DNA from 3 places in the Chryseobacterium sp. MIQD13 genome. Region 1 is predicted to be linked to each of the others. Evidence: riboswitches for the same ligand, from Rfam matches in the RefSeq annotation. Region 1 holds a riboswitch; each other region holds the start of a gene.
The links. A riboswitch is a leader RNA that binds a small molecule or an ion and turns the genes downstream of it on or off. The one in region 1 is predicted to bind S-adenosylmethionine.

Region 1 (8,377 bases):
GTTTTCGTTCTTCAATAAGCCTTGTACGTTCTGCTTCAATTTTAGAATAATATTTAAAAAACCAGAGATTTGTACTCACAAAAACCGTTAAGCTTGAATAATAAATATTGTCGTAAAAATAATACAGGAAAGTAGTTCCTTCCGCATAATTCCTGTAGCCTGTAAGCGAGGGCAATAGTATTTCTTCTATGGAGTACCTGAAAATAACAAAAATAAATACTCCCACAAAAAAACCGATAATCATGAGGTAGAATCTTTTCGGATCGAAAAATCTCGGAACCACGAAAAAATAATTCACATAAAACCCCAGAAAATTAGCAAGAAAGATAGTAACATCAAGAATACCAATCCCTTTGGTACTGTAAACCGATACTGCAATGATGCCGTTGAAAATAATCAGCAGCCAGTAAAAAAGATGCAGGAGAAAGATTTGCTTTTGCTTCATGTTCAAATGTAAGGCTTCAATCACTCAGATTCCTAGATATTTCCGATGAAACCCTCTTTTTTTCCGATGAAAATATTTTGGACGGAATAATGCGAGGTGAAATCTAAATGATGTTTCACAAAAATAAGTTTGAAAATACCTTTGAGCCAGGATTTTTAACTATGAAACTAAAATATATTCTAATTCTTGGTCTTTTTTCTACAGCCGCTTCAGCTCAAATACAGAAAGACAGTATCCAAAATGTGGAACAGATCAATCTTTTGGTCAAGAAAAAGCTTTTGGAAAGAAAGACCGACCGCCTTATTTTTAATGTAGAGGCATCAGTAGCATCACAAGGTATGGATGCATCGGAAACATTGGCCAATGTTCCGATGCTGAAGGTTGATGAAAATATGGGTTCTATCTCCATTGCCGGAAAAAGTACGGTAAGTGTAATGATCAACGGCAGAATGCTGAATCTTTCCGGAACTGCTCTTTTAAATTATCTGAAATCCATCCGCTCGGAAAACATCTCAAAGATAGAAGTAATCACGACTCCGCCTTCTAAATATGAAGCGCAGGGAAACAGCGGGATCATCAATATTATTCTGAAGAAAAACCCAAACCTGGGTTTCAGTGGAAACATCAATACCAGTCTGATCCAGAGGACTTATTCAGGTTTCAGCTCAAACGGCTCGCTCAATTATCAGACTGAAAAATTCAGCAGCAGCCTGAAGCTGATGTATTATGATTCTGCAAAACGTACGGATGAAAACTACAATATTATAGGCGCTACCCAAAACTACAGCAATTCGATACGGAGAGATATGTGGAACGAGCTGACCCCAACTCTCAATCTTTCCTATAAAATCAGTAAGAATTCCGAGATAGGAATGGAATATATCTACGCCCGCCAGAAATCCGGGATGGATATCGTTAACACAACAAAAAATATTTCTTCAGATCTTGGTGAAGAAAATCTGTTAACCAATACTTTTCACCGTGAGAAGCTTCCGACACATACTTTAAGCGCCTACTACGACCTTAAACTGGATTCTTTGGGTAAAAAGCTAAGTATTGCGGGAAATTTCTATAAAAATAATTCTGATACCGAAGTGAATTTTTCTACGCTGAAATCCTCAGATCATTCTGTTCAGGATGTGAAAACCGTTTCTTTGATCTCCCCACAGATCTTTTCCGCGCAGGCAGATCTGGAACTACCATTTTCTTTTGGTACCATTGAAACCGGAGTGAAATTTAATCAGTTCAAAAACAGTTCGGATCTCAGATATTTCAACCTGAATGCAGGACAGTATGTGGAAGATCTTTTAAAGGCCAACATTTTTGAATATCAGGAAGAAAATTATGCGGCTTACATCAGCTATGCAAAATCATTTGGGGAACACTGGGAAACCAAAGCGGGACTTCGCTATGAAAACACCAATGCAGAGAGCTACACACCTTCTACCGGTTCAGGGAACAGCTATAATTACGGACAATGGTTTCCTTCTGCGTATGTTTCGTATAAACAGGATAAAAATGTATTCAGCTTTTCTTATTCAAGAAGGATTAACCGCCCGAGCATGAGCAACCTGAACCCTTTCCGCTGGTATGAAAATCCATATTCCTATTCTTCCGGAAATCCTTTGCTGACACCGGCATATATCAATAACTGGGAGCTGGCCTATACTTTCAACAATAAATTTTCTGCCAGTGTTTATTATCTGAAGATGAAAAATGCATTCGGCCAGATATCTTATATAGATGGTCTTTCGCAGATCAGCAATTATCTGAATTACTACAACAATAATTTCTGGGGATTGAACGCTTCTTATACCGATACTTTTTTCAGATTCTGGGAAACCAGCATATCTATGAATGCTTCTCTTCAGAATTCAACTGTATTCAATATTGAGGCAGAAACACAGAAAGGAAGTTCATTCAGCTATTCCGTCAACAATACATTTACTTTAAATAAAAATAAAACCTTTGCCCTATTCCTGAATTACAGCCACAGCCTTCCCTACAAAAATGTAAACTCCTATTTCAATGTTTTCCCTGAACTGACTTCAGGATTAAAGTTTTCCCTTATGGAAAAAAAACTACAGATCAATGCAACAGTTACCAATATTTTCGCACAAAGATACCGGGGAACCTACTATTTTAAAGACAATACCCAGCATATGGATAATTACTGGGACGGCAGAAGTTTCCGTTTAAGCGTCAATTATACCTTTGGAAGCAATAAAAAGAAAATCAGTAAGAAGAATATCAATTTCGAGGAAAAAGACAGGGTACAATAATATTTTAAACCATTAAGATATAATAAGCTGTTAAGAATATTAAGAGACTTTCCTCAAAACACAGGAAATCAGAATGATGAATCTCAACTATACTTAATTCCTTAAATCTGCTTAATGGTTTAAAGGGTTCATAAAATAAAAACAGAGATTTTATTCTCTGTTTTTTATTTGTCTTTATTTACTTTAGAATTTAAATTCCACTCTTGCAAAAAGGAAACGTCCTCCGATGCCGTATTGGGAAACCTGCCTTGAATATACAAATTGGTTATCGGCAGTCAGCGAACTGATATTGGGACTTTTGGAAGGCAGTATATTGAATATATTATTACTTCCTATCGTCGCCGAAATATTTTTATTGAAATCATATCCTACGGAAAGGTCCGTCACAAAGCGTTCATTTAAAACAAAGTGTTCCCTGCTTTCGGTAACGCCGTCAAAATTGGCATCCAGCACATCAGCATCTGTTACTTTTCCAAAATAGGAATTTCTAAGGGAAATCGTAAGCGCAGCAAGCCTTAAAGTGTTGGCAAGAGTAGCTTTGATACGCGGCACGGCTTCTTCAAAATACACCCTGTTAGGTTCGGAGAAATAATTATTGATCTGGCTCACCAGTTTAGGTGAAGCATGAATATCTCCAATTCTTCTGGTCTGATTAAGGTTAAGTCCAAGATTATTTTCCAGAGAAATCCCTTCCGAAATTCTTGAGTTCTGGGAAACAGTGATATCTAATCCTTTCGTTTGTGAATCCACTGCATTGGCAAAGAAATTCGCAGCACTGGCTCTGGCCAGATCGAAAGCTCCTTGCAGAACCGCCTGGTCTGATCCGGGTGCAAAATTTCCTTCAGGACGGTAGAATAAATCTGTAAGCACTACTCTGTCCTTAATCTTTATAAGATAAGCATCTGCTGTAAATACTAAACTCAAAGACGGGATCTTCCATGTAATGCCTGTGCTGTAGGACTGTGAGGTTTCCTGCTTTAATTTCGGAATTCCCAGTGCCTGAGCCGCCTCAGAATTATTTCTGAAAGTTCCTACCTGCGTTGTCTGCCCTTTCTGAATCAGTGTAGACGTAGAGCTATAGTAAATCTGTGCCAGAGAAGGTGCCCTGAATCCTGTGGAAACCGCTCCTCTCCAATTAAAATTCTTAGCCAGTTTTACATTTGTTGCCAGTTTATAGTTAAAAGTAGAACCGAAGTCTGAATAATTTTCAAAACGTACAGCTCCTTCCACTAACCACCAGTCGGTTGGCTCAATTTCAACATCAGCATAGGCTGCAATACTGTTTCTGCTTCCGGAAACCGCATTATCAGGGCTAAATCCAGGGAAAACCTGTGAACCGGCCGGCCTTATATTTCCAAAAAAATCAGTTGGTTTTTCATTATCAGGAGTAGCTGCTGTTACTACGTGTCCATATATATCATAAGAAACGTAAGAATTTTCTTTTCCGGCATTTACTTTATAATTTTCATACCGGTATTCCCCTCCAAAGGCAACATTTAAGCCATGTAAAACATCATATTTTTTTGAGAAATCCAGATTCAGAGTATTTTGTAAAAACTCTGATCCTCCTGCTTCAAAAGTTCTTGGAGAGCTGTCTCCCAGAGATGCATTAAATGTATTGACAACACCAAAATTAAAAGCATTCTTTCCAAAAGTATTACTCAGATCTACATTCCAGCCGTTCCATTTTCCTTTAATTCCTCCGGCTAAGGAATAATCATTTACACTTGCTTCAATCTGTGGTAAATATCCATTGGGTGTAACAGCATTGATATTTCTTTCTGTGTTTGGAAGCCGGAAAAATCCACCTGCATTTCCCAAACGGTAACTGTAACCTCCAAAGGAATATACTTTCCAGTCTTCATTTACAGGAATTTCGGAATTGAAAAAAAGCTGCGCTGACTGTAATTTAGACTGTCCTGCCCTCAGGCTGAAATCTTTTCTTTCCAGGCCTCTGTATTTAAGCTCCTGGTCCGTAAAATCCTTTCCTAATAAGCCTTGTAATGCTGTTATACTGTTCGCACCTGCTATCTGGTTTTTGAAATCCTGTGAAAAGTAATCAACCTGTGAAGCATACTGCTTAACAGTATTGATAATTTGCTGAGTATTGGAAGTGTTGGTTATATTTTTATACAACCCGTCAATATTAACTCCATTCTGCAAAGCCCTGTAATTAATAGCATTATAAGCATTGAAAATATCTCCCTGACGTACTCCTGCTCTGGAATACGGGTCACGGTACTGCACTGATCCTGTAACATTGATAAAACCTTTGTCACCAATTTTAGCTCCATAATTTAAATCTGCAGAAATAGTCTGCCCATCTATTCCGCCAGTGAAATTGTTTGCTGCAGGCGAAGCATATCCTCCTAAAAACACCTGACCTGAAAGTCCAAGCCTTTTTTTAAGGCCTAAGTTCACCACTCCTGCTATAGCATCAGAACCATATTGTGCAGAAGCCCCGTCTCTCAGCACTTCAATTTTCTCTAGTGCAAAGGCAGGAATAGCATTAAGATCAGTTCCCACAGAACCTCTTCCCGGCGTTAAAGTAACATTGATCAGAGAAGACTGATATCTTCTTTTTCCATTAAGTAAGACTAAAACCTGATCCGGGCCAAGTCCTCTGAGAAGGGCCGGATCTACAAAGTCAGTCCCATCATTCACAGTATGTGAAGTGGAAGAGAATGAAGGTACGACGTAATTGAGCGCCTGGCTTATATTATTAACCGGACTTTGTCTCAAAATTTTTGAAATATTGATGATATCTACAGGAACAGGAGTTTCCGTAAGAGATCTTCCCGATCCTCTTGATCCAAGAATTACCACATCATCAATCTTTTTAGATGAAGCAGAATCCGTTTGTCCAAAGTAAAATGCTGATATAATGGTTGCTGATGCTATGATTATTTTTTTGTTGAAAGTATACATGTATTTTCTATTTTATTATTACTGATTGTTTGGTTGGTCTTTGGCAATAGTATTCCTGTAACCTATTATTTAAGGTTACGATCAAAAGCCAGAATGTTTTTATTATTTTTTAAAGAAGTCTAGAAACAACAACACATGCGCATGTGGAAATGGCATGAAAACAGGTCAGAATAACAAAGTGATACTTCATGATCTGAAAAACGAAAATTTAAATTGGAAATGTGTTTCCCCTTGTCTTTAAACATTGATTTTATTTTTTTAAAACAAAAATTTCAAGATGGGAAGAAAAATAGAGAATAAACATTTTTTCCGGGCATGCCGGCTTATCTATTTCAGCACCTTGCTTGTTTTTGCAGGTTGCTATCCCATCTATGAGATTCTTGATAATTACGTGGCAAAGATATAAATATTTCGGAAATAAAAAAATAATTGCCTAAAAATTTAACTTTTCGCAAATTTCACCGTAACAAATCAATGTTTTTTACGTCTAACTAAACAGTAGTAAAAAAACATTATGAGAAAAACTATATTCGCGCTGTCTTTGCTTGCGTCTTTTTTTGCCTATTCACAGGAAAAAACCAATACCAGTCCGGACAAGGAAAAACAGATTGAAGGTGTTGTGATTACCAAAACTAAAAAAGCCGTTGAACAGAAAGCAGACCGTACTATTTTTGATTTTTCTGAACAGCCACAGCTCAATAACGGCAATGTTCTGGAGGGGATAAAGAAACTTCCGGGACTTGTAGCTACAGATATTGCCGGGATGATGTACCAGGGAAAAATCCTGGATGTTTATCTGAATGGACGGCCTTTAAATATTACTTCGAACGAACTGAATTCTTTTCTTGAAGGGATGCCTGCCAACTCAGTGGACAGAATTGAAGTGATTACCCAGCCCGGAGCAGAATTTCCTGCCACTTCAGGAGGTGCAATCATGAATATCATTACGAATAAGAATGCCAATAAGTATTTAACGGCAACGTATTCGGGAAATTACTCGTTTACGAATTACGATAAATTCAGAAGCAGAACCACTAATTCTCTAAACCTGAATGCCAGAAATAAATTTTTCGGATGGCAGCTGAACGTAGGCCAGAACTATCGTGAAAGTATGCTGAACGGAGATCAGGATGTGCTTCTTCATAATAATACAGACAGAATAGGGCGTGGTTATTTCGCAAAGGCAGGTGTAACCTTTGATCTGGGACAGGACAGATTATTATTGAATTACGATATTTATCACAATAACAATGACAATTATACGCTAAGTAACGGTATAGGAGACAGAACACCGGATAACAGTCCCTTAGGCTATTACCTGAGAGATTATGATTTTACTTCTTCAGATATTGCCCATACCAACAGTGTAAGACAGGAAGCTGTAGCGACTTATCAGAAACGTTTTGCGGATAAATCTCAAAAGCTGGATTTCCAGTTTGGATATACGAAAGCATATACAAAGTTTGGACAAGACAATGTATTTCTCGATAAAACATTCCAGGAGCCGTTTGAGCCCCTGCCCAGATATGTTCTCGGAAATGTGCTGAGCAATAATTCGGATATGAGAATTGCTAACTTTAAAATTGATTATTCCCAACCTATAAAGCTTCTGGATGGAGGGAAAGTTAGTTTGGGAGGTTTGTATGAGAGACAGGATTATGATACGGAAAGCAGAGGCCTTACCAATCTGGAGTATCAGAGACAAACGGCTTCCACTTATCTTGAATTTCAGGCGAAACTGAAAAAATTTGATTTTACCTTAGGAGCCAGAGCAGAAAACTATGATATCTCCGGGATTACAAGAGTCATAAAAGATGATGCTGTATTGGAAAGGGATTTAACACCTTTCAATAAGTTCAAACTTTTCCCGAATGCCAGTGTACAGTATAGCCTGATGAACCAGGTATACATTGCCGCTAACTACAACAAAAAGATCACTCTGCCGAGTATTTCTGCCCTGAATCCGAACAATGTTATATTTGGAAGCCCGAATACACAGGTAACGGGTAACCCAGATCTTCAGCCTACCATTTTCGACAACTATGAATTGAAGGTTTCCGCTTTTGATTATGCTTTCATTGGATACAGTGTAAGTTCTGCAAAGGATCAGGTGGCACAGATCATTATGAAAGACGGTAAGAACCTTTACAACAGACAGGTGAATATCTCGAATATGAAAATTCACAACTTCAATGTAGGTCTTCCGATTCCGTTTATGATTTTCAGTAAGCCGATGAGCGAGATCATGAAGTTTAATTTTAATCCTGATAAGATTAATTTCATGTACCTGTATGCAGGTTATCAGAAACATGATATTGACAATTTGAACAATAAAGGGTTCTGGATCTTTAATATCATGACTCAGCTGCTTTTGCCAAAGGATATCAAACTGACGGCCAACTACAGCTATCTGACACCAAAAGCAGGATATTTCTACTTTACTGCAGACAAACCGTTCAATAATAACCTGGATATCACACTGACGAAAAAATTTATGAATAACCGCCTTACGGTTTCTGTTTTCGCAAATGATATTTTCAACGGACAGGTGATGCAGGTTTATTCTAATCCGCCTGAAGGACAGTCTGTAATGATCAGAAGCAAATATGATACAAGAAATTTCGGAATTTCTATTAATTATAAAATTCCTACAAAAAATAAACTGGCTAAAGAGGATCCGAATATCCTGAACCAGACTAAAAAAGAAGACACTGGTGTAATG
Region 2 (8,377 bases), 920 kb from region 1:
AGAAGGTCATCACTTATCTTAGGTAATGCAGGACTTACAAATGTTGTTAGCTGATTATAGCTGGCATTCAGATTAATTATTTTAGAAACATCACTGATATTTAGTGAAGTAAGTTGATTATTACTGCAATCAAATTCAATTGATGTAAGTTGGTTAATATTTAAAGCTGTTAAATTGTTATAGCTGCAGTCAAAAGATTGCAATACAAAACTGTCATTACTTATAATCGAAGTCAGTTGATTATGGCTGCAGTTTAAATATACCGTTAAAGGCAGCGTAGGTGAATTTAGCGCTATATTGGGAATTCTTAGAAGCGTTAGATTTGTTGTATCCAGACTCGTTAAATTATTATAGCTGCAATCCAGAAAATTGGTGGTTAAATTGGTGATATTAAGATTTGATATATTATTATGGCTGCAGTTCACACCACCTCTGGGAAATACCAAATAAGATCCGTTGTAATAGATTTGCTCTGTAATATTAAGATTCTGAAGGTCTAATGAAGTTAAATGATTGTAACTGCAATCCAGTGAACGAAGATTGGTACATCCATTTAAAATTAGAGTTGATAAATTACAGTTGTTGGCCTTCAGATTAGCAATATTAATATTGTTTTCTAAATTTAAATAGCTGAGATTACTTTTATTGCTAACATCCAGATCAGTAACTTTTGATTCTTTGAGATTTAAGTATTCAATACTGTTTCCCAGAGCTATATCTGATAAATTGGTATTTGAAGCATCAATCCATTTCAGGCTTGCCATACTGTTCACTTGTAGTGAAATGACAGTATTATGATTAATATCCAGCATTTCAAGATTTGTAAAACCTGTTATACCGTTCACCGAATTAATACCGGAATTACTTAAATAAAGAGCTCCGACCTGATTGGCCTCACTCTGCTGAATTTCCCCGTCACTGTTGGTATCAATGGCAAAATAATTTCCAGTGAGATTTTTTGCAACCGTATTAGTGGAAGAGGCTGAAAGTAATTTGGCTTTAAAATTCGGATCAGGAATACTGATGTTCTGTGATTTCATTCCCAAGCTGAACATTAGGAAAGAAACTAAACAAAATAATTTTGTTTTCATAAATAGTGTATTGGTTTTTTTATTGTGCTTATCACTGCTATCCAAAGAAAATCCCTCTGAGAATAAAGAGCAGTCAATTAAAAAGATAGTAAGCTTAGTCTAAAAATGAATAGTGTGGATTTTGAATAACAAATTGGGTAGATTGCCCGGATTGGAATTTCCTGACTGAGCTGACAGGAAAAAGGAAGAAGAAATATTTTTCATTGTGTGTGTTTTCTCGCGCAAAGGTAGGCAAAAAATAAAGGGTACGATTTTACATAATATATTTCTTGAAACTCGACTTTTAATAAAAAAGCCTCTTAAAAAGAGGCTTTATATTTATACTGTTAATCTAGGTTTCATAAGTTTGGCAACCGTTGCAGTCCATCCCGTCTGATGGGAAGCACCAACACCCCGGCCATTGTCACCATGAAAATATTCAAAGAAAGTAATATAATCCTTAAAATGTTCATCATAATTGAACTTGGCATTACCTCCGTTGAAAGGCCTTTGTCCATCCTCATCCTTTAAAAATAATGAACACAGCCTTCTGCTGATATTCTGTGCTACTTCATCCAGGTTTTTCTTCTCACCGCTTCCGGTTGGGAATTCCACTTTTAAGCTGTTGCCATAGTAAAAATGAAAACGCTGTAAACTTTCCACAATAAGGAAATTGATAGGGAACCAGATAGGTCCGCGCCAGTTGCTGTTACCACCGAACATACGGCTGTCACTCTCAGCAGGAGTATAATAAACTACATTTTCTGTTCCGTGAACAGAGAATATGAAAGGATTTTCCTCATACACTTTTGACATCGCACGGATTCCGTAAGAACTTAAAAATTCATTTTCATCAAGCATTCTGTTCAGAACTTTTGTCAGCCTGTTTTTACGGAGAATACTCATCAGGTGCTTTCTTCCCTGTCCTTCCTCATCCCAGTGGGAAACCAGTTTCGTAAGTTCAGGCTTGTTCTTTAATACCCATTCCATTCTTGCCTGGAAATTCGGCATTTTATCCAGTAAATGATGATCTACAATCTCTACTGCAAACATCGGAATCAATCCTACGATACTTCTCAATTTCAGAGAGACACTGTCTCCGTTACCCAGCTGCAGTACATCATAGAAAAATCCATCCTCTTCATTCCATAAACCTTCTTTTCCATCTCCTAAATTTTCCATAGCTTCTGCGATATACAGATAATGCTCAAAAAACTTAATTGCCATATCTTCATACACCTGATAGTACTGAGCCAGCTCCATGGCAATCCGCATCATATTAAGAGCATACATAGCCATCCAGCTTGTTCCGTCAGCCTGTTCAAGATGTTGACCGTCCTTCAGTTCCATATTCCGGTCGAAAGCCCCGATATTATCCAGTCCAAGGAAACCGCCTCCAAAAATGTTTTTACCGTTTTTATCCTTTCGGTTTACCCACCAGGTAAAATTCAGAAGAAGCTTCTGGAAGACTTTTTCAAGAAACAAAAGATCAGGCTTGCCATTCTGCTTTTCATCAATCTTAAAAACCCGGAAACACGACCATGCATGTACCGGTGGATTCACATCGCTCAGATTCCATTCATAAGCAGGAAGCTGGCCATTCGGATGCATATACCATTCCTTGGTTAACAGTAAAAGTTGCCCCTTGGCAAATTCACCGTCAATGATAGAAAAAGGAACACAGTGAAACGCCAGATCCCATGTTGCATACCACGGATACTCCCATTTATCGGGCATAGAGATAATATCTTTATTATGAAGATGGTTCCATTCCGTGTTTCTTACATATTCATTAAAATTCCTCGGAGCTTCATGGTTTGGGTCGCCTTTCAGCCACTTTCCTACATTGTAATGATAGAACTGTTTATTCCAGAGAAGTCCTGCAAATGCCTGTCTCTGAACATTTCTTTCATCCTCATTAGTTGTTTCACTCTGAATTTCATTGTAGAACTCATCTGCTTCGATAGCTCTTGTACTGAAGATCTCGTCAAAATCTGCAAAAGGCTCGTCCGTCTCATCAGGACATAACCTGAAATCAAAAGTTTTGGATTGTCCTGCTTCAATGATTTCATCAATGATAAAAGAAGCTTTGGTCCCTCTTTTTTCCGGATTTACCGTGTTGCTCCCATAGACAATGTGATCATTGACTCCATCCTTAAAATAAGTGTTTCCCGAATAAGGCGCCCCGTATAATTTAGGAGTATTGGTTTCATTATCACAGAAAGCGCTTTTTGCTGCCAGATTTCTTGAATAGAATTTTTTGATCGAAATACTGTCATGGTTAACGTCAATGCACCCATCATACGAAGCATTCATTTGCCCCTTGTATGTATTGTAGCCCCATTTCCAGTTGTTTCGGAACCACGCAGCCGGAGCTATAACGATGGGAGCATCCTGCTTACTTCTGTTGTGAACAGTTACCCTTGCAAGGATATTATTATGATCCGCCTTACAATATTCAATAAAAATATCGAAATATTCATCGTCATTAAAAATCCCTGTATCAAACAGCTCATATTCAGGTTCCTTTTTGCTTCGTCTTCCGTTTTCAGCAACAAGATCATCATAAGGAAATGCATTGATCGGATACTTATACACCATCTTCATATAGCTGTGGGTAGGTGTATTATCTAAATAATAAAAAATTTCTTTGATATCTTCTCCGTGATTGCCCTGAGGATTGCTTAAACCAAAAAAGCGCTCTTTTACAATTTTATCTTTTTTATTCCAAAACGAGAAAGCAAAACAGAAAATCTGCTTCACATCAGAGATTCCTGCGATCCCTTCTTCACCCCATCGGTAAGTATAACTTTCAGCATTATTATGGTTTGCGTAATGCCAGGCATTTCCGTTCGGGCTGTAGTCTTCACGCACATTTCCCCATTGCCGGTTGCTGACGTACGGACCCCAGTTTTTCCATTTAGAATCTTGTAATCTTTCTTTTTCAACAGTCATATTTCATCATTTTTCAAGTACGAAGTTAGTTTTTTTGAAAAATAATTCCAATTCCTTCCACCTGAAGAATTATTAACATACCGTTGAAACACTTATTATTACAGCATTTTTTAATATTAAATATTTTTTTTGAAAAATTTAAAAGAAAAAACATATCTTTGCAGTGCGTTCATTCAAATATTGAAAATGTTATCAAGAAAGGTTGAGGGATTAGACCCTATGAAACCTTAGCAACCCTTTGCGCAAGCAGAGAAGGTGCTACGTTCTACCAATTTATTTTGGACAGATAACTCACTGAAGTTCTTTTCAGCCATTTCCTGTGGCATTTTCAATTGTATTAAAATAATAGAATTGAAAACAGAACTAAACTATATTAATCTTTCGTATCACACCCATTCCAAAAAGGAATGCCATATCCCGTTGACCTATCAGATCTTCGGGAAAGACTTGTTTTCAGCACCCATTATACTGGTTAATCATGCTTTGACCGGAAATTCAAATGTTTCCGGAGAAAAAGGATGGTGGAAGCAGTTAATTGGTGAAAATCAGGTAATTGATACAAATAAATATACTGTTCTGTGTTTCAATATCCCCGGAAACGGATATGATCATTTTTTAATTGACGAATACGAAGATTTCACACCATCAGATATTGCAGAAATATTCCTGAAAGGTCTTGAAGCTTTACATATCAAAAATTTATATGCCATTATTGGAGGTTCTCTCGGAGGAGGAATTGCCTGGGAAATGCTTGCCAAGCAGCCACAGCTGGCGGAAATTTTTATTCCCATTGCCTGCGACTTTAAAACCCATGACTGGCTTCATGCACAGTGTCTTGTTCAAAAATTTCTGTTGAACGGAAATGATGAACCGCTGCAAAAAGCAAGAATCCATGCTATGTTGTGTTACAGGACACCTCAATCCTTAAATGACAGATTTCAAAACAGATACGATCTTGAAAATCAGCGACTTGAGTCGGAAGACTGGCTTGTGTATCATGGAAATTCATTAAACGAAAGATTTAGTTTAAAATCTTATAAATTGATGAATCATTTGCTGATGAATATCAATGCCGAAGAACATCAGCTTGAAAAGATCAGTGCCCGAATGCACCTTATTGCAGTAGATACAGATTTATTTTTCCCTGCTTCTGAAATCCGAATGTGCTTTAAGCAGCTGAAAGATAAAAATAAAGAAGTTTTCTATCATGAAATAGAGTCAATTCACGGGCATGATGCCTTCTTAATGGAATACGAACAATTAAATACTATCATAAAAAATATTTTGTAGAATGAGAAATGCTAACGAAATAAAGTTTTTAAAAAACAGATCAATCATCAAGTTTGAAGGAGAAGATTTCTTAGGGGAAATCGGGATCGACGGAAGAATTTTTAAGGCGCTTACTTTGGCGCGTATCAGTGTAGGAGTGATCTCCCAGCAGGCTATCGAAAACGGAATTTCAATTCTGGTCAATGAAGCTGATGCAGAAAATGCAGTAACCTGCCTGATCGATGAGTTTGAAGCAGAAAGAAAATCCGGGAAAGTTTCCCAGATCTATAGTATCAATAATGTTTCCGTACTTGGTTTTGTAGCGGAAGATTTCAATAAAGTACTTGCAGAACTTGCAAGGAATAATGTATTTCCGCTTCTTCTGAATCAGGTTGCAGCTGAGAAAAGAGTTAATATTGTAGTTACCTCTTCCCAGGATGAGAAAACGAAAAATATCATTGAATCCGAAATATTCAAAAAACCTAAAACTGTTCATCTGGCGATCATTGGGCACGGGAATGTAGGGAAAACTTTAATAGACCAGGTTTTACAGTCTTCCGAAGAAATCAGAAGACGTAAAAAAATAGACCTTAAAGTAGTTGCGGTTGCCAATTCAAGAAAAATCGCATTTAACAAAAAAGGTTTCAATGAAGGCTGGAATGATGAGGTTTTAACGGCAGAACATCCGTCAAATGTTGAAGAGCTGATCAATTTCTCAAAAGAAAATCAGCTGGAAAACCTGATTGTAGTAGACAATACAGCAAGCAAAGATTTTGTAAAGAACTATCATGCATTGGCTGAAAACGGCTTTGATCTGGTTTCATCCAATAAAATTTTCAACACACTGCCAATTGAAGAATACCGTAAACTAAGATATACGTTGAGTAAAAACAACAGACGTTATCTTTATGAAACCAATGTGGGAGCAGGCCTTCCATTGATTGATACTATAAAATTATTACACCTTTCAGGAGAAAATATTACCAGAATAAAAGGGGTATTCTCCGGATCATTAAGTTACATTTTTAATAATTTCTCTGTAAGAAACGATAAATTCTCTACAATCATTGGGGAAGCTATGGAGAAAGGATATACAGAACCTGATCCACGCGAAGACCTTTCCGGAAATGATGTAGCAAGAAAACTTCTGATCCTTGCGAGGGAACTGGATCTGATTAATGAATTCCAGGATATCAATATTCAGAATTTAATTCCTGAAAATCTTTTGTCCGTTGATAAAAATGAGTTTATCTCTAGGCTGGATGAGCTGGATGAAGAATATCAGAAAATCAAAGAAGGGCAGGAACCGGGGCATGTGCTTCGTTATGTGGGCGATCTTCATGGTGACCTTCAGAAGGATAAAGGCCAGCTCGATGTAAAATTGGTTTCTGTACCGGGAAGCTCAGCTTTAGGACAGTTGAAAGGTTCAGATTCTATTTTTGAAATCTATACGGAAAGTTACGGTGAAAACCCGATTGTAATCATGGGAGCCGGAGCCGGAGCTCAGGTAACAGCGAGAGGAGTTTTCGGAGACATTTTAAGAGTAAGTGAAACGAAATAAATTAATGTAACAAGATAACAATTTAACAGTTTACCAATGATTACATCTGAGCGAAGCGAAGAATTTCATTGTTCCATTGATACACTGTTCTATTGGTAAATTAAATATTTTATGGAAAATTTTGAAACATCAGCGATAAGAACCCAGACTGAAAGAACTCAGTTTGATGAACATACAACGCCGCTATATCTTACATCAAGCTTTATTTTTCAGGATGCGGAAGATATGAGAGCAAGTTTTGCTGAAGAAAAACCTAAAAACCTGTACAGCCGTTTTTCAAATCCGAACGTGACTGAATTTACAGATAAGATTGCAAAAATGGAAGGTGCAGAAGCAGGATATGCATTTGCAACGGGAATGGCTGCTATTTATTCAACATTTGTTGCTTTATTGAATGCAGGTGATCATATTGTCAGCTGCCAGTCAGTATTCGGGTCTACACATACTTTATTTACAAAATATTTCCCGAAATGGAATATCGAAACTTCCTATTTCAAGGCAGAGGATGCTGGGAACGTGGAACAGTATATCAAGCCTAATACAAAAATCCTGTACCTTGAAACCCCAACTAATCCGGCAATTGAAATTCTGGATCTTGAGTTTTTCGGGCAGATTGCCAAAAAGCACAACCTTATCTTTATTGTAGATAATTGTTTTGCAACACCTTATCTTCAGCAGCCGATTAAATATGGTGCAGATGTTGTTGTCCATTCTGCAACGAAGCTTATTGACGGGCAGGGAAGAGTGTTGGGTGGAGTAGCAGTAGGAAAAGCTGATCTGATCAGGGAGATTTATCTTTTTGCAAGAAATACTGGTCCGGCTATGTCTCCTTTTAATGCATGGGTATTGTCAAAAAGTCTTGAAACATTGGCTATCCGTGTTGAAAAGCATTGTGAAAATGCACTTAAAGTAGCAGAATTTTTAGAGGACCACCCAAATGTAGAATTGGTAAAATATCCATTCTTAAAATCCCACCCGAGTTATGAAACAGCCAAAAAGCAGATGAAGCTTGGCGGAAATATCGTAGCCTTCGAAATTAAAGGAGGAATAGAAGGCGGAAGGAACTTCCTGGATAAAATAAAACTGTGCTCACTTTCTGCCAATCTGGGAGATACAAGAACCATTGTAACGCATCCTGCATCCACTACGCATTCAAAACTGACCGACGAGGAAAGAAATGAAGTAGGAATCACAGCAGGTTTGGTACGTTGCTCCGTAGGTCTTGAGCATGTAGATGATATTATTGCAGATCTTAAACAGGCTTTAGATTAATTCAGAAAAAGCACATTTTTGACAACAGAAATGATTAGCCAAAATTTAAAAAATGAAAAATTCAGAACAACTATATAAAGCTTTATCCGAAAGAATATTAATTCTTGACGGAGCTATGGGAACCATGCTTCAACGCTATAAGTTTGAAGAAGAAGATTACCGTGGAGAGCGTTTCAAAGACTGGGAACATCCTGTAAAAGGAAATAATGACCTGCTTTCTCTTACACAGCCTCAGGCGATTGAGGAAGTT
Region 3 (8,377 bases), 770 kb from region 1:
ATGGCTGATAACTCTACGACTTCAACTTATAAATATGACCCAACTATTGGAAGTGATACTATGCAAAATAATATAAATAAAACTCGAAAAAAATTTTATTATGATGATTATGGAGTTGGGGATGAAACTTCTGGAGATGCAGCATGGACAGATGGGACTATGAATCCTGGAAATAAAACCCATGTTTTAGCATATACTACAAAAGCAAATTTTTTCACAGGTAAATCCAATATAGTATATTCTCCTTTAGCTGCTCAAAACCCCCAATTACTGGCCGAAACAATGATACATGAGACGGGACATGCACTTTCGAATAAATTAAGGTTACTTAATGAAAGTATTGATTGGGAAAAAGAATTTGGACTAAAAAATAGATACACAGAAATGTTAGATACTACAGAAGAATTCGCAGTATACAAACTAGAGCATATTAGCAGAACAATAAATAACTACCCAATTGATGATTTTATTCCTCAATATCGATTAGATAAAATGTTTAAACTCTTAGATTTAGCCAGACAAAACTTAATAGAAACAGCTTATAAAAAGCTTATGCCAGTTTTCCAACGTTCAATGAAATAATTATCTTATGAAAAATTATATATACTTAATAATTTTATTTAATGCTTTTCAAGCTTGTACAGCTCAGAACAAGGCAAACACGGAGTTTATATATCATACCGCAGATTATGACTTGGGTACTATCTATGATGAACGTATTTATAACAGTTCAACCGGGATATATGAATATAAGAAATATGCTAATGACTCTTTAATTCAAAATATAAAACTATATATAAAATTTTCACAAGAAGATTTAGAATCTATTTATAAGTTGTATCTCTCTTCAAAATCAGAAATGAGTGATTGTTATTTCGAGAATAATATAATTGTACATAAATCAGCACTTATATTTAATTCAAAGAAGGATAATTTCAATGAAATAAAATGTATTAAAAATGGGGATAATTCTATTTTCACTAAAATTGAAAATAAGATTGAAAAAAACATTACCTCATCCAGTATATACAAGACAACTTTTTCATCTGAGTTTTATAAAAAATAAAAGGGGCTATCGAAACAAGAGTTGAATTTAAACAGTAAATCTCTATTGAAATACTTCCTGATATAAAATTTTTTAGATTTTAAAGTAAAAAAGCCACAATGTTTAAACATCGTGGCTTTTTAAAAAATCAAATCTAAATAAACTATAAATTCGGATTATTCTCAATCTCCTTCTGCGGAATACTGAACAGATAATACTTACTGTTCGGCGCAAAAGCAGTCTGATCCGGGAAGTTAAAAACAGAATGCCCTCTTCCGTTCACCGTTTTTACGGTTCCATCAGGAGTGGTAATCTGTACTTTTACAGGTTGTCCGTTGGTATCTACAAACGGTTTTCTTGCCACAGCCCCCCGAGTTCTTATAATATCCGAGAGGGAGAATCCTTCCCCGAAAAGCTCTTTTCTTCTTTCAATCAGAATTTTTTCTATAACAGCATCCTGGGTAAGAGAGCCATTGTAAGGATTGGCGTTTCTGGCTGTTTTCAATTCATTTAAAACTGTAACTGCATTTGCAATATTCCCGTTTCTGGCTTCTGCCTCGGCTTCGATCAAATACATTTCTGCAGCTCTCATTAGAACAATATCTGCAATAAGACCTGTCTTAAATTTAAATTTCGAATACCTTAAAAGTCCTTCTCTACCCGGAAGTCCGTCCCACTGAAACAACTGGAATCTGATATCATTGGCATCAAACAGATCTTTGAAGAAAGGATCTGCCATAAAGCTGTAGTAATAACTTCCCGAAGAAGATACATCAAGATAATGGAAAGCATAGCTTGCTCCCGACTGCTCCTGAGTCTGTCCGTGACCCCAGATCCATTCGCCATTGCTGATGTCATTGAAACCTTCTTTGTATTTTTCAGCAGTCATTAAAGGATAGCCTGTTCTGGCTATTTTTGCTGCAGCCGCCGCTTTGTTCCATTCTCCGGTATTCAGATAAGTTCTTGCCAAAAGACCGTTTACAACAGCTTTATTAATTTTATCCTTATTATTTCTGGTATAATTGGTTAAAAGGTTATCCGCTTCTGTAAGATCGTTTTTGATCAAAGCATAAATTTCCTCAAGGCTTGCTCTTTTCTTTGGAACAGTACTGATTGTTGAAGGTTCCATATAGATTGGAGCGGTCAATGCAGTTTTGTCTTTCAGATAGCTGAACTGATAAAAACTGGCCAGATTCAGATAACAGAAAGCACGCAATGCTTTAGCCTGCCCTTTTACCTGGTCTTTTTTCTCCTGACTTCCTTCTGTCTGATCAATACGGGTGATCACATTATTCATATTGTTAATGGTTGAATACAGTGCAGACCATATAAACTGTGACCGGGAAGCAGTATTGTTCACCATTTCCGTAAAAGCGTATGCAGACGCGAAACCATACTTATTGGTAAGAACCGCAACATCACTTCCCATAGCATCACTTGTCCTCAAAACCGTTGAATATCCTATATTCGCGAAAGTGGGTCCATCATCATTCAATTTCGCCCAGGCTCCGTTAATTACCGTTTCTGCACTTTCTGCCGTTTTGAAAACCTCTTCACCATTAGCTTGGTCTGTAGGAGCCGTTTCCAGTTCATTTTGACAGCTTGTCAGCGACCAAACTGCAATCAGGGCAAAAGATATATATTTTAATTTTTTCATTGTTTCAATTTTAAAAAGTTAAAGAGTTGCCTGAAGACCGAAAGTTATAGTTCTCATGGCAGGATATCTGTAATAAGTGGTTCCATCCAGTGCCTGCTCAGGATCCATCCCTTTATGTTTGTAAAAAGTCAGAAGGTTTTCTGCCTGAACATAAATCCTGAATTTTTTCAGTCCCAATTTTTCAAAATAATCTGATGGAAGTGTATACCCTAAACTCACATTTTTAAGTCTTGCATAGGTTCCGGAATATAAAAACCTTGAAGAAGTAGAGGTCCAGTTATTCGTAGTGGTGCTTAGCGCAGGAACATCTGTATTTGGATTTTCAGGAGTCCATCTGTTCAGCATTTCTGCACTCCACGCACGCCCTCCGGCGCTTCCGTTGCTCATCAGTGATGTGTAATCTGTATCAAGGATCTTTCCGCCAATGCTGAATGTCAAAAGTCCTGAAAAATCAAAATTTTTATAGGCAATACTTGTTGTAATTCCTCCTGTTACTTTTGGCAATGCAGATCCCTGAATTGTTTTTGTAGCTTTTGCATATTCCGAAGTTGTTCCGTCTACTGTATTTCCGTTCGCATCCTGGTAAATATATCTCCATAGAGGTTTCCCGTTGGAAGAATCTACGCCTATCCATTCAGGAATAAAGAAATCATAGATGGAACCACCTACCTCAAGGCGCTTTGTTCCGGTTATTACAGACCCTTTGGGAAGTTTTGTAATTTTATTGTTTAAAGTGCTCAGGTTTACATCAACATTCCACTGGAAATTATCATTTTTGATCGGTGTCGTAAACAATGAGAATTCAAAACCTGTATTCTGTATCGTTCCTACGTTGAAAGGAAAATCACTGATTCCCAAAGACGGGGCAACCGGCATATTAAATAAAAGATCCTGACTTTTTCGTTTAAAATATTCGATGTTTCCTTTAACTCTGTTATTAAGGATGGCAAACTCAAGTCCCAGGTTTAAATTAAGATTGGTTTCCCATTTCACATCATTCGTCTGTACTTTTTCAAGAACGGTTCCCGGTTCGCCAAGGTTGTTATAAAATCTGTACAGCTCCTGATAAGCATAATAAAGTGAAGATCCATTTGGTCTTCGCAATTTATCATTTCCCTGACCTCCATAACTTGCACGAAGCGTTAATTGGTTGAAAATATTCAGGTTCTTGATAAAATCTTCATTGGAAGCTTTCCATGAACCTCCTACTGACCAGAATTTCCCCCATCTGTTATCCTCGAAGAATCTTGAAGAACCGTCCGCCCTTCCTGATACGGATAAAAAGTAAGTATTATTGAAATCATACTCTGCTCTTCCCAGAAAGCTCAACAAAGAAAATTTGTCACTGTTTCCACTGAAACTTCCCAACAGGGCTGCAGCATCAGGTTCATAATAATATGGAAGGGAGAACTGGCTCCTGGAACCGGATATCGTTTGGTAATCATATTTATAAAATTCCTGACCTCCCAAAACATTAAGGTGATGCTTCCCGATTTTTTTGTCAAAAGTAAGAATATTACTCGTTGTATAAGAAAGTGTCCGGCTGTTTGATCTCGTTACTGAACCGCCAATCTCGCTTCCCTCACCAAGAAGGGGATTTGAATAATAATGGCCATTGTAATTCACAAGATCAACTGAAAAGCTGGTTTTAAATTTCAATTCGGGAAGAAAAGTAAAATCTAAGAATCCTTTTCCTGAAAAATTGTCTTCTTTATTTTCGTTTTTATCCAAAGGCAGAGTTGCAGCGGCATTCTGGTTTTGTAAAGCACTTGTAGGTCTGTATTTCCCGAAATCATAAATCCTGTTTCCTTCTGCATCCAAAACGTAGCTTCCATCAGCGTTTCTTTCGTAATAAGGATAGAAAGACGGAATTACTCTGGCTGCATTGATAATATTGTCTGTTCTGGAATCCGAAGAAGGTGGTGCCTGCTGAATACTGTTGGTGTAGCTTAGATTTGCCCCTGCATTCAACCACTTTTTAACTTCGGAATTGATCTTTAATCTGGTGGAAAATTTTTGAAATCCTGATTCGATGGCAATTCCTTTATCATCAAGGTAGCCTAATGAAAAGAAGTAATTACTTTTTTCACTTCCTCCACTGATATCGAAATCCACCTGGCTTCTGGATGCCGTTCTTTGAAGAATATCCCTCCAATCGTCATTCCATAGAGGCTTTGCTCCCGGAAGAAGCTTCCCGTCTGTTCCTACAGGTTTTGGAAATCCGGCTCCGTAAGGGTTTATTCCCAAAGCATTCACAAGATTATCGCTTGCCATCTGTCCTGCCTGTTGTGAAGTTATTTGTCCTGATTTATAGCCGTTTCTCAAGGCTTCCCAATACAGCTGGAAATATTCGTCTGTACTTACCTGTTTGTAATCTTTTACGGCTCTGCCGGAAAATCCCTGACTGATGTTAAAATTGATTCTGGATTCCCCTTTTTTACCGGACTTTGTGGTGATAATGATGATTCCGTTGGCTCCTCTTGAACCGTATAGTGAACTGGCCGTAGCATCTTTCAAAACACTGATAGATTCTATATCATTCGGGCTGATAGAGTTGATATTTCCGTCAAAAGGAATTCCGTCTACCACACATAACGGATCGCTGGAAGCGCTTATCGACCCTACTCCTCTGATCCTGATGGAAGCTGTAGAACCCGGCTGTCCTGAAGCACTTACCGCCTGTATTCCGGGAACCTGCCCTTCAAGAGCTTTTGTAATATTGGTAACAGGTCTGTTATTGATCTTATCACTTGAGATGGTAGCTACTGAACCTGTATAACTTGTTCTCTTGGCTTTCCCATAAGCGATTACTACTACTTCATCAATTTCCTTTTCGTTGATTGTATCTTTTTTTGCTTTTACTTCCTGTGCATTTACGCTGATAATTCCTAAGAAAAACACAGCAACAGGAGGAATCCAAACCTTAGATGCAATTAAATTTTTGCTAATCATAATCAATTCTATTTATCGTATATTAAAAATCAACCCTTTGCAGAAAAGTCAGCAAAGGGCATCGATAAATACGATTAACCAAATGCTTATTTTTCCTTTAAAGGCTGAATGTAACACCTTGCGCAGGGGCAGGTTGTTAAGATTTCACAGGGTCAGTTCCCTCCATCTTTCTTTATAAGCCGATCGAAATATGTCTGCAAATCTAAAAACAATTAGTCTACAAAACAAGTAGACTTTAAAATTTTTTACTAAATATTATCAAAAATTAACTTAATTTTTAATTAAAAACCCTCACAGCAAGCAGTTAACGAATTATGAAATCTTCAAACATGAGATATATCATTATTAATAATTGAATGATGCATATTTTATAAAATACTGAAATAAAAAAAGACGCCATAAGGCGCCATTTAATGTTTCCAAGATTAATTTCAAGTATTAATACAGTCTCTGTATGGAAACAAAAACTTCCAATGTATTGTCTAATGTATTAGAATCTGAGGTAACGCTGGCATTACCCGAACTTGTATAAGATTTGTTATCTATACGCAATGCATAATAAACCCTGTACCATTTGTTATCCGCAGTTGTAATATCAAATGTAACAGTCTCATTTCTTCCATAGGTAAGATAAACCCCATCATCAAACTGTGCGTAATTATTTGGGAAAATTAAAAAATTAGCACCACGTGAATCACCTGTATGGGTAGACACCTCAGAAACCCATACTTTCGCATTGGTGGTGGTAATATTGTAAAGACGCGGATCAAAATTAGTAGAAGTTCCATTTCCATCAAACGCATTAGGAGAAGTAATAAAAGCATCGACTCTGAAAGTATTATTAACTACCGGAAGATCATTAAGGAATTGGCTTAAAAGAAATGATGTTGTCTGGCGGGGAATTGAAGAGTGATAATACACAAGCTCTCCAGGCGCAATCACAGCTCCAGCTCCTACCGTTGCACTACAGGTCTGCCCACCAATATTTATCGGGAAAGTAGTCAGTGTAGGACTGGAAGCAGTTGGCATTCCTGAAACCGTATAGCTAAGTATTCCTGATCCTACATTGAAATTCCCGGCAGGAAGCGTTGCAGTAAGCCCGTTTACAGGACCTACAGTCTGTGCAGCATACACTCCCCCGTTTCCCCCTGTATAAGGAACATTCATTGTTCCGGTATAAGGTGTCCCGGCAGTATAAGTTCCGGGCGAAAGTGTAACTCCGTTACAGGTAATAGCTCCTAAAGTTCCGGGGGCAAGAGACCCGTTATTAAATGTTCTCCACTCCGTGCCATTCCAGAATACATAACCCGTATAGCCAAGTCCTCCGGTTCCTAAATTATACACAAGCAGTCCTGCTACCGGCGAAGGAATGGTAACCTGATCGGTTTGAGAAGTTAAAGCTACTTTCGGACCCAGAAGTCCTTTTTTGCTTCCAACGGCAAGTCCGTCTACATTGACATCCAAAATTGCAGAAGCATTGGGTTCAGTGGTTCCAATTCCGACTCTGCCTGTGGAAGTTATAGTAAAATCATTCGAGCCCTGTGGAGCAGTTGGAACTCCCGATGCAGGATTATCCTTCAAACCATCTACATGGAAAATCCCCTGTGGGTTTGACGTATTGATTCCAACCTGTGAATAAATAAAACCAGAAGCAATGGTTGCAAAAAGTAATATTGTTTTTTTCATTTTCAAATTATTTAAGTTTAAAGATTGATAAAAGTTATTGCAGGGAATCCTTTCATCAAGTCATCCTTACTCATTTCGATGAGATTTTTTTGAATAAACATTTGGCAAAGTTATTCTCCGGCTTAGATAAAAAAAACAATTCAATAAGTGAAAAACGGGAAATAACTTAAATCTATATCAAACTGAAAGTCAATAAATTAAACCAATGATTTATAAAAATTCATTTAGATAACTCCACTGAACCAATTAACCTTAGTGATAAAAAAAATCAATCGACATAAAAATTAACAGATCATAGGTTTTATCAACATATCTTTCTTTTGAAATGTCTTTAATTATTTATGTTATAAATTTTAAATGAGAGTTACAGGGAGTTTAAAATAGATACGGATTGATTATACCAGAATTTCTGTCCAAACATCTATGACACTTAATAATTAATATGCAGAGAAATTATTTATCTTTGAATAAATTTTTCAAATGAGAATTCTTATCATTAATGGTCCAAATCTTAATTTACTGGGCACCAGGGAGCCGGAAATATACGGTACAATTTCCATGGCAGATTATCTGAAAAAACTGGAGACTGAATTCTCATATCATGAGATCAGCTATTATCAGTCTAATATTGAGGGAGAAATCATTAACAGACTTCAGGAGGATAATTTTGATGCTTTGGTGATTAATCCCGGAGCTTATACACATTACTCGTATGCAATAGCAGACTGCCTAAAAAATATACAAAAACCCAAAGTAGAAGTTCACATCAGTAACATTTATAAAAGGGAAGAATTCCGACAGAAATCTGTAACGGCAGCCAATACAGATGCTGTATTGTCCGGTTTTGGAATGGATGGGTACAGACTGGCTATTTTAAGTTTGAAATAAACCAGGAATTTAGAAAACAGATGCTTCGACTCCGCTCAGCATGACATTGTAATAATAGAAATAAATATTTCGGAAGGATTGAAGTTATTAAATAAAAAAGCCTCATCAATGATGAGGCTTTTGTTATATTAGATAGTCTGCTGTTGAAG

Region 2: it holds a riboswitch for S-adenosylmethionine, as region 1 does, so the genes downstream of both, ACQWU4_RS07685 (alpha/beta fold hydrolase) here and ACQWU4_RS11780 (TonB-dependent receptor plug domain-containing protein) in region 1, are expected to answer to the same signal.
Region 3: it holds a riboswitch for S-adenosylmethionine, as region 1 does, so the genes downstream of both, ACQWU4_RS08365 (SusC/RagA family TonB-linked outer membrane protein) here and ACQWU4_RS11780 (TonB-dependent receptor plug domain-containing protein) in region 1, are expected to answer to the same signal.

Annotation. Positions count from the first base shown of each region.
Region 1 is NZ_JBNWAF010000002.1:1,043,791-1,052,167, reverse strand. Features, by position in the region: gene ACQWU4_RS11790 (sensor histidine kinase) at 1-445, opposite strand, end outside; gene ACQWU4_RS11785 (TonB-dependent receptor domain-containing protein) at 607-2,727, shown strand; gene ACQWU4_RS11780 (TonB-dependent receptor plug domain-containing protein) at 2,911-5,655, opposite strand; SAM-I-IV-variant riboswitch at 5,949-6,047, opposite strand; gene ACQWU4_RS11775 (outer membrane beta-barrel protein) at 6,170-8,377, shown strand, end outside.
Region 2 is NZ_JBNWAF010000002.1:128,416-136,792, reverse strand. Features, by position in the region: gene ACQWU4_RS07695 (DUF7619 domain-containing protein) at 1-1,091, opposite strand, end outside; gene ACQWU4_RS07690 (MGH1-like glycoside hydrolase domain-containing protein) at 1,410-4,025, opposite strand; SAM riboswitch class I at 4,212-4,318, shown strand; gene ACQWU4_RS07685 (alpha/beta fold hydrolase) at 4,377-5,315, shown strand; gene ACQWU4_RS07680 (ACT domain-containing protein) at 5,317-6,855, shown strand; gene ACQWU4_RS07675 (O-succinylhomoserine sulfhydrylase) at 6,967-8,127, shown strand; gene ACQWU4_RS07670 (homocysteine S-methyltransferase family protein) at 8,180-8,377, shown strand, end outside.
Region 3 is NZ_JBNWAF010000002.1:269,062-277,438, forward strand. Features, by position in the region: gene ACQWU4_RS08350 (RHS repeat-associated core domain-containing protein) at 1-582, shown strand, start outside; gene ACQWU4_RS08355 (hypothetical protein) at 590-1,066, shown strand; gene ACQWU4_RS08360 (RagB/SusD family nutrient uptake outer membrane protein) at 1,209-2,702, opposite strand; gene ACQWU4_RS08365 (SusC/RagA family TonB-linked outer membrane protein) at 2,721-5,654, opposite strand; SAM riboswitch class I at 5,738-5,835, opposite strand; gene ACQWU4_RS08370 (hypothetical protein) at 6,093-7,340, opposite strand; gene ACQWU4_RS08375 (type II 3-dehydroquinate dehydratase) at 7,821-8,228, shown strand; gene pckA (phosphoenolpyruvate carboxykinase (ATP)) at 8,357-8,377, opposite strand, start outside.